One region of the Pseudobacteroides sp. genome, then DNA from elsewhere that is predicted to be linked to it. Evidence: predicted binding sites of a transcription regulator. Region 1 holds the regulator's gene; each other region holds the start of a gene.
What was found. The regulator NrdR, encoded in region 1, represses ribonucleotide reductase genes. The targets are predictions, from matches to a motif close to CACNANATNTNGTG.
Positions count from the first base shown of each region.

Region 2: a site for NrdR is predicted at 963-976, ahead of VIO64_RS19990 (anaerobic ribonucleoside triphosphate reductase). Genes of this name have one in related genera too.
Region 3: a site for NrdR is predicted at 1,741-1,754, ahead of VIO64_RS07180 (vitamin B12-dependent ribonucleotide reductase). Genes of this name have one in related genera too.

Region 1 covers NZ_DATCTU010000045.1:4,250-7,544, reverse strand. The annotation lists gene VIO64_RS07895 (6-hydroxymethylpterin diphosphokinase MptE-like protein) at 1-1,616, opposite strand, end outside; gene nrdR (transcriptional regulator NrdR) at 1,641-2,096, opposite strand; gene sigG (RNA polymerase sporulation sigma factor SigG) at 2,233-3,006, opposite strand; gene sigE (RNA polymerase sporulation sigma factor SigE) at 3,185-3,295, opposite strand, start outside.
Region 2 covers NZ_DATCTU010000121.1:17,817-21,111, reverse strand. The annotation lists gene VIO64_RS19995 (DUF2087 domain-containing protein) at 1-930, shown strand, start outside; gene VIO64_RS19990 (anaerobic ribonucleoside triphosphate reductase) at 1,117-3,295, shown strand, end outside.
Region 3 covers NZ_DATCTU010000041.1:6,675-9,969, reverse strand. The annotation lists gene VIO64_RS07185 (cellulase family glycosylhydrolase) at 211-1,455, shown strand; gene VIO64_RS07180 (vitamin B12-dependent ribonucleotide reductase) at 1,775-3,295, shown strand, end outside.

The DNA of each region.
Region 1 (3,295 bases):
GTAATTTCTGAGACCCTTTTAGCCATTTTGTTAAAAAGGTTTTTATTTTTGGATGGATGATAAATATCTTTAGCTATTGAATCCACTATACCTTCCTGCTCATCAAACAGCCTTTCAAATTTATTCATTTCTGTTATAAGTCCTTTTTTAAATTCATCAAGCTTTTTATCCACATCATAAGAAAACCTGCTCTGTCTGTGTATGTTTGCGATAAGTCCGTCAATATCCCTCTCTGTAGACCTTATAATCGGAATCAATTCGTCAAGTCTGAAGTTGTTTACGTTTTCAATGTTTAGTCCACCTTCAGTAGCATTATATAGCTCAACCCTGTCCTTAATCTTATCAAAATAGCTTTCAAACCAGTTTCTCATTGATAAAAACACTATATTTGTATAAATAGGCTGTCCAAAAATATCTTTCTCCAATACCAGGTTGGAATCAATACTTTGGTTATCATTTACAGCCTTTCCTGTAAGTGCAAGGTCCTGCCCCACTATAATAATAGGATTACAGCCCATCTTAAAAAGCAAATCCCCGCATGAGTTGGCTACTGACGGTCCGCTTAAAATATATTCACTCTTTATGTTGGAAAATTTTAAAAACTCTGATGTAAAATTATCAACTGGATAATTCATAAGAAACTTAGGTCCTTCATAGCTTTCTACAGAACCTGTTGCGATCTGATTGGTATATATAAAGTAAATGTCTTTGCTTCTAACTTTCCTGTGCAGCTCAGCCTCAGCCTCACTTGCATCTATCCCCACCATAAAATGAGGAGTTATGTCGTACTCCTCTAAGATTCTAATGGCACTGCCTGCTGCCATTATTACGGCATTATTTTTAATTTCCTTAAGTAGGTGAATGTTCTTTCTAAGTGAAGGTCCTGCTGATACCAGTACCCCCGGCACTCCATGAAACCTACCGATAAGCCCTTGAAAATTGGAAGCTTCCTTGATTTTTAATGAATTGGACAAGCTGTTGGCTGTCCACAGCTCCCCAAATACCCTCTTGGTAGAAAAATCTACATTGAAGTTTTCCGCTTGTTTAATAAATTTACTTCTTAGCTCATCCCACAAGCTTTCAAACATAAACCCATAAACTTCAAAGGGCTCACACTGAATTCCTCCCTGTTCGGTATCCCACAAAAGCAGGTTTATTCTTTCCAGAATGCTTTCGATAGGTTCATCAAGAAAAATTTCCGACTTTTTAATTATGAGTTCAAGGTTTCTTATGCTAATGATGTGATAGAACAAGTTTATGTCAGGCTCAACTATTATTACCTTTTTGTTTTTAAACCCGGTCAACAGTACCTCAAGATGATAGCCGAATCCTGTTCCGAAAACTATGTCTGCTTTATTAGTAGGGTCGATGTACTTGTCTATCCACCTGTAGGCCTCACTTATCGGGTCTTCATGGTCACAAAGTATAAAATCCTCTCCGCCGATTTTGACAAGCATATTTATAATAATGTCATCCTGTTTGGCTACCACTATTTTTTCAATTATATTATTTTGCGGCACATAACGATTATTGATATACAGCTCCAGTTTTTTAAATACACTGGGCTGGTGTCTTTCCAAAAGCTTGAGATTCTTTTGCAATACCTCATTCATCATTATCAACTCCACTTATAAGAGGTTTTATTTGTCTCTGATTATCTTCCTGAGCTCATCCATAAAGGTGTTTATATCCTTAAACTGCCTGTAAACCGATGCAAATCGTACATAAGCAACTTCATCCAGCTCTTTCAGTTTTAAAATAACCATTTCACCCAATTCATTGGATGTTACTTCCCTCTTTAGAGAATTGCAAACCTGGCTTTCAATACCATTAACAAGCTTTTCCAAATCTTCTACTGATACCGGTCTTTTTTCACAGGCCCTCATAAGCCCATTCATTAACTTTTGCCTGTCAAATATCTGACAGGTTTTGTCTTTCTTCACTACCATAATAGGCAGACTTTCAACCTTCTCATAAGTTGTAAACCTCCGAGTGCAATTGGAACACTCCCTCCTTCTCCTGATGGCAGTATTTTCATCAGTAGGCCTTGAGTCAATTACCTTGTCCTCTATAAAGCCGCAAAACGGGCACCTCACAAAATCCCCTCCCTAACTAAAACACTAGATGAACTTCTATATACCAGCGTATTTTTATTTTAAATTCTATCATAGTAAAAAAAAATTATAAAGATATTTGGAATTTATTTTATTTTTTTAGCAAAAATCAGGCATCTTAAATATATTTTTTCATGTGCATCAGGGCTGTTTTTTCAAGTCTCGAAACCTGTGCCTGTGAAATCCCGATTTCTTCAGCAACCTCCATCTGAGTTTTCCCTTCAAAAAACCTCAGATTCAAGATATGCTTTTCTCTTTCTCCAAGCCTCCTCATCGCTTCCTTCAAAGCTATTTCCTCAAGCCAGTTTTCATCCTGATTCTTTTCATCCTTCACCTGGTCCATAACATAGATTGCATCACCGCCATCATGGTAAACGGATTCAAAAAGCGAGATAGGATCCTGAATGGCATCTAATGCAAACACCACATCTTCCTTGGGAATTTGCAACTCCATGGCTATCTGATCCACTGTAGGCTCCTTAGAGTTGTTGTTAGTCATCCTTTCCTTTACCTGCAGTGCTCTATAGGCAATATCCCTTAAGGACCTGCTTACGCGAATGGAATTGTTATCCCTTAGATATCTCCTGATTTCACCTATGATCATAGGTACAGCATAAGTAGAAAACTTTACATTCTGAGAAACATCAAAATTGTCTATAGCTTTTATAAGGCCTATGCATCCTACTTGAAACAAATCATCAACATATTCTCCTCTATTATTAAACCTTTGTATTACGCTTAAAACTAGCCTAAGATTACCCTTAATAAATTCCTCTCGTGCCGTGGTGTCCCCTTTGTGCATTCTTTCAAATAAAACTTTTTTCTGTTCGTTAGATAAAACTGGTAATTTAGACGTATTTACTCCACAAATCTCTACTTTATTTATAAGCATAGAATAACCTCCCGGCAGCTAATATTTTGTCAATATCATTATTGCCTGAGAGGTTTTTTTTATACTGTAAAATACATAAATTACACTAAAGATTTTTATAAGACAAATTGAACTTATTATGTATAACTTGCCGGTTTTAATGGTATTCCGTAAAGTAGAAGTAATATTTCAGTCAGCCCTACATCATCCTGCTTATCTCCTTTTTAAGCCTGCTTATGATCCTCTTTTCAAGCCTAGAGATATATGACTGGGAAATGCCCAGCATATCGGCAACTTCCTTCTGGGTTTT
Region 2 (3,295 bases), on a different contig from region 1:
GAATATTTAATAGATCTTGATAAGTCTTTAAACGGACTTTCACCTCACCAAAGCAAACTTTTAAAGCTTTTTTATCAAGGTATGGGAGATGAAGAAGTAAAGAATGAAATGGGCATCGGTAGCAGTTCAACTATAAGAAATCATAGGTTTGTGCTTAGAGAGAAGGAGCGTCAGGCTAAAATATTTCTTGTGCTGATGGAGCTTTTAAAGGAAGGTTCAAGTAAGACTTACAATAACGTAAAACGTCAGACTGCCCCTAAGGCTGGAAGTGGAAGACATATTGCAACACAACAAGAAAAGGATAAAATAATTGAAAAGTATTTCCCAGAAGGAATTGATGGCCCTCTAAAGACCTTTGACATGAAAGAAAAAAGCAGGATTGTTGTGTTGGAACAATTAGCAGCCAGGTTTGATAAAGAGAATGTGTACAGCGAAAAAGAGGTCAATGAAATTTTGAAAGGGGCATCTGAGGATTTTGTTACTTTAAGACGATACCTTATAGAATATGGATTTATGGACAGAAAGCAGGACGGCAGCCAGTATTGGATAAGGAAATATGATAGCGGCAGGGAGGTGTTGGATTTGGACCGCAGGAAGGAACTGAAAAATCAGTTTAAGGAACTGAAAACAGAAGCGGGAGTTTACCAGATAAGAAATACTATAAACAATAAGATATTATTAGTTGCCACTCCCAATCTTAAAACTATAAATGGCAGGCAGATAGAGCTTAATACAGGAGGATACAGGAACAAGCTCCTTCAGGAGGAATGGACAAAATACGGAAATGAGGCTTTTGTATTTGAGGTGCTTGAAGTATTGGAACAGCCGGAGGAAGGTTTTTTTGATATGAAGGATGAACTAAAAAAACTGGAGAAAAAATGGCTGGAAAAGCTTCAGCCATATGGAGATAAAGGATACCATAAAATTTAGTCCCAAAAAACCATATTAAAATATCGGATTGACACAATATATTGTATGTGATAATATTAAGTCACTAAATATTGCACAAAACAAACGTTATAAATACAGGTTTAATAATAAAAGCTCTTCGGCTAACGGAGGCTTTTATTGTGTCTTATGAAGGTATGTACATATATGGGGAGGATACGGACAGGTATGATAAGTAAAATCAAAAAGCGTGACGGAAGAGAAGTACCGTTTAATATTGAAAAAATAGCGAATGCTATTTTCAAGGCTGCTACAGCAACCGGAGGCAAGGACTATGATTCTGCAATGGCTTTGGCAATAAGGGTTGCAGAATATATTGAAAACTCGCAAGGAAAGCTTACTCCTACAGTTGAGGAGATACAGGATGCAGTTGAAATAATTCTAATGGAAACAGGCCATGTACGCACTTCAAAGGAATTCATATTATACAGGGCTGAACGGACAAGAATAAGAGAAATGAATACAAGGCTTATGAAGGTTTATGAAGAATTAACCTTTAAGGAAGCCAAGGACAACGACATGAAGCGTGAGAACGCAAACATTGATGGCGATACTGCAATGGGCACAATGCTTAAGTATGGCTCTGAAGGAGCAAAGCAGTTCTATGAGATGCGTGTTTTAAAGCCGGAGCATGCCAAGGCCCATAAAGAAGGAGATATACATATTCATGACATGGACTTCCTTACTCTTACAACAACATGCTGCCAGATTGATATAACCTCTCTTTTCAAAGGAGGTTTCAGTACGGGACATGGACATTTGAGGGAACCAAATGATATACATAGTTATTCAGCACTGGCTTGCATAGCTATACAATCAAATCAGAATGACCAGCATGGTGGACAGAGCATACCTACCTTTGATTACGGCATGGCACCGGGTGTTGGCAAAACGTTTATACGGCTGTACAAGGAGAATCTGGTTAAGGCGTTGAATCTATTGGCCGATATTACCGATGCGGATGAGAAGGTAAAGCTTATAGTTGATAAAATAAAGGAAAATCATGGGCTAAACCCTACATTAGGGCGTGGGGATCTTTATGGCAAGTATGAAGAGGAATTATTGATAGAGCTTGTTAAAGATACAGATATAGCCCGTAAGTGCCAGAAGTTTGCCGTTAAAATGGCGGAATCCGAAACAGACAGAAGAACATATCAGGCAATGGAAGCCTTTGTACATAATCTAAATACAATGCACAGCAGAGCTGGAGCACAGATTCCTTTTAGCTCCATAAACTACGGCATGGATACTTCGCCTGAAGGAAGGCTTGTAATAAAAAATCTTTTGCTTGCTACAGAGGCAGGCCTAGGGAATGGAGAAACCCCAATATTCCCTATACATATTTTCAAGGTTAAGGAAGGAGTTAACTATAACCCTGAAGACCCTAACTACGATTTGTTCAAGCTTGCATGCAGGGTAAGTGCAAAGAGGCTTTTTCCAAACTTTTCTTTCCTTGATGCACCATTTAACCTTAAATACTATAAGCAAGGTCATCCTGAAACTGAGATTGCTTATATGGGCTGCCGTACAAGGGTTATTGGAAATGTTCATGATGCTGAAAGAGAAGTCATTTATGGAAGAGGGAATCTCAGCTTTACAACTGTAAATCTCCCAAGAATAGCACTTAGAAGTAATAAAAATGTAAATATTTTCTTTGATGAGCTTGAAAGAAAAATAAAGCTTGTTATTGATCAACTTATTGAGCGTTATAATATTCAGGCAAGGAAAAAGGTCAAAAACTTTCCGTTCCTCATGGGGCAAGGCATATGGATAGACTCCGATAAGCTGGGCTGGGATGACGAGATTGGAGAGGTATTAAAGCACGGTACTTTGACAATGGGATTTATCGGACTTGCTGAATGTCTTAAGGCACTGATAGGCAAGCATCATGGTGAATCTCAGGAGGCACAGAACTTAGGTTTGGAAATTGTAGGCTTCATGAGAAGGAAGATGGATGAAGCAAGTGCACATTATAAAATGAATTTTACCCTTATTGCTACTCCTGCAGAGGGTACAGCAGGAAGGTTTGTTAAGTATGACAGGAATTTCTATGGAGTTATCGAAGGTGTAACAGATAGAGATTATTATACAAACAGCTTTCATATCCCGGTTTATTATGAGATAAGTGCTTTTGATAAAATAAGAATTGAGGCACCTTACCATGAGCTTACAAACGCTGGACATATTACGTATGTTGAGCTTGACGGAAATCCTTCACAAAACCTTGCTGCCTTTGAGAAGATTGTACGTGCTATGAAAGAGTCCGGTATTGGCTATGGCTCTATTAACCACCCTGTGGATAGAGATCCTGTCTGCGGATATACGGGAATTATAGGCAATGAATGCC
Region 3 (3,295 bases), on a different contig from region 1:
TAAATAAATTTCTATGGAGGGGGGTAAAAATCATTTTGTCTTATTACTAATGAATCTTAAAAGAATCATTCAGATGGAGGTGCGAAGAAATTAATTTAATATTGGGTTTTTTGTAAGGTTACTTTTTTTGTCTATTGGTTTAACGTTAACTTAATAAGAATACATTTGTATTTCTATTCCAGAGAGATTAAAAAAATAGGGGGCAAAATTATGAGGAAAAAGCTTATTTCACTGATTTGTATAGTAGTAATGTTGGTGAGTACTATGTATGTATTTACATCTAATGCAGCGAGTCCCGTAAAAGGTTTTTCGGTATCAGGTACAAAGCTTTTAGATGCAAACGGCAATGAGTTTATCATGAGGGGAGTAAATCATTCCCATACATGGTATAAGAATGATTCGGCTGTCGCTATTCCGGCAATAGCTAAAGCTGGGGCCAATACAGTAAGAATAGTTCTTTCCAATGGAGTACAATGGACAGAAGATTCTGCCGAATCCGTAAAGAACCTGATAACATTATGCGAGCAGAACAAATTGATAGCAGTATTGGAAGTGCATGATGCAACAGGTAAAAATGAACAATCCGCACTACTTGCTGCGGCAAACTATTTTGCAAAAATAAAGGATGCATTGATAGGTAAAGAAAATACGGTAATAATCAATATTGCCAACGAGTGGATGGGAGACTGGAACAGTGCAAACTGGGCAACAGGCTATAAAGCTGCAATACCCATCATAAGAAATGCGGGACTTAAGCATACAATATTATGTGATGCCGGCGGCTGGGGACAATATGGACAGTCGATAAAAGACGGCGGTAAAGGCGTGTTTGATTCGGACCCACTTAAAAACACTATGTTTGCAATACACATGTACGGAACAGCAGGTAAGGATGCCAATACTATTAGAACCAATATTGACGGAGTAATCAACCAGAACCTCTGCCTGATTATCGGAGAATTTGGATGGAACCACTCAGATGGAGATGTAGATGAAGCTACAATCATGAGCTACTGCCAGCAGAAAAATGTAGGTTGGCTGGCATGGTCCTGGAAGGGTAACGGCGGAGGAGTTGAATACCTTGATATGTGTAAGGACTGGGCAGGCACAAGCCTTAATGACTGGGGTAATACAATTATAAACGGTACAAATGGTATGAAGAATACATCAAAGATTTGTTCAGTGTTCACCGCTGTTTCATCCCCAACACCTACACCTACAAAAGCATCTCCGACACCAACTAAAGCAAGCCCAACAAACACAGCATCAGGGTGGGTTGAAGATGTCAATCAGGACAGGACAGTTAATATGTCTGATGTTATCATGTTGGCTCAAAGCTTTGGAAAAGTCATTGGAGAAAGTGGATATAATGCAAAATGTGATTTGAATAAAGACAATGCTATAAACATGTCTGATGCTATTATGATTGGTTTGAAGTTCGGTATGACTTATTGATTATTAAATAATAAATTCCATATAAAAAACGTAAGATCTTTTACGGTTTATATAAAATGATCTGTAATATAATATAATGGGAATTAGCACTCATGAGCTGGAACTGTCTTTTTAGATGGTTCCAGTTTTTGTATGTGCTATGAGAAATTATGGTGTATGCACCGTACCCAAAAATATAAAAATGTAAACAGAAAAACAAGAAATTTTGTAAACAAAATTTGGTCAAATTATATTGACTTGAATATTATAAGTGATACAATATAGTGTGCTAGGGATAAAACCCTATACAAAATATTGTGATTAAATAGGAGGTAATACTATGAATTTAACTGACAATGCCATCAAAGTTCTTGAAAAGCGTTATCTCATTAGAGATGAGAATGGCAAGGTAATGGAAAACCCTGATGCAATGTTCAGACGTGTAGCAAAGGCTGTAGCTCAGGCTGATGTGCCCTATGCTTCGCCGGATGAACTGCAGAGTATTGAACAGGAATTTTATGAACTGATGGCAAATCTTGAGTTTCTACCGAATTCACCAACATTGATGAATGCGGGAAGACCTCTTGGGCAGTTAAGTGCTTGTTTTGTTTTACCTATTGAAGATACAATGGAAGGCATTTTTGAAAGTATAAAAAATGCTGCACTCATACATAAAAGCGGAGGCGGCACTGGTTTTAGTTTTTCAAGGCTCAGGCCAAAGGGTGCTTCGGTTAATACGACTGGTGGGGTTGCCAGTGGGCCGGTGAGTTTCATGAAGGTGTTTAATGCGGCAACCGAGGCCGTTAAACAGGGAGGAACCAGAAGAGGGGCCAACATGGGCATATTAAGAGTTGACCATCCTGATATTTTGGACTTCATAACGTCAAAAAGGGATAATGCAGATATAACCAATTTTAATATAAGCGTTGCTATTACTGAAGAATTTATGAAGGCTGTTGAGGAAGGCAGAGACTATGATCTGATTGATCCGCACAGCAATTTGCCCGTTGGAAGACAAAATGCAAGAGCAGTTTTTGATCTTATGGTAGACATGTCGTGGACAAACGGCGAGCCTGGAATTGTGTTTATCGATCGATTAAATAAGGATAATGTGACTCCCCAGCTAGGTAATATTGAAAGCACCAACCCATGCGGAGAACAGCCGCTTCTTCCATACGAAGCCTGCAATCTGGGATCCATTAATCTAAGTCACATGATTAAAAATTCTGGAGCCAAAGCGGAAGTGGATTTTGAAAAGCTTGGAAAAACTGTAAGGAAAGCAGTGCATTTTTTGGATAATGTTATTGATGTAAATAAGTATCCGCTGCCTGAAATAGATGAAATGACAAGGGGCACAAGGAAAATAGGACTTGGGGTTATGGGGTGGGCTGATCTTCTTTGCAAGCTCAATATTCCGTACAACTCACAAAAAGCTTGTACCTTGGCTGAAAGGGTAATGTCCTTCATACAGGATGAATCAAAAAAGGCATCAATGGAGCTGGCAGAAAAGAAAGGTGTTTTCCCTTATTTCGATAAAAGTATATATAATGAAAAGGGAATGAGACTTAGAAATGCTACCACAACAACAATAGCACCTACCGGAACTTTGAGTATTATTGCCGGCGTTTCAAGCGGTATAGAGCCGCTATTTGCAATATCATACATCAGAAATGTAATGGACAATGATGAACTTTTGGAGGTTAACCCTCTATTTAAACAGATTGCCATGATAGATGGCTTCTATTCTGAAAATCTAATGAGAAGAATTGCCAAAAAAGGTTCTATAAAAGGTTTTCCTGAAATACCTAAAACAGTGCAGAATGTGTTTGTTACTTCCCATGATATATTGCCGGAATGGCAT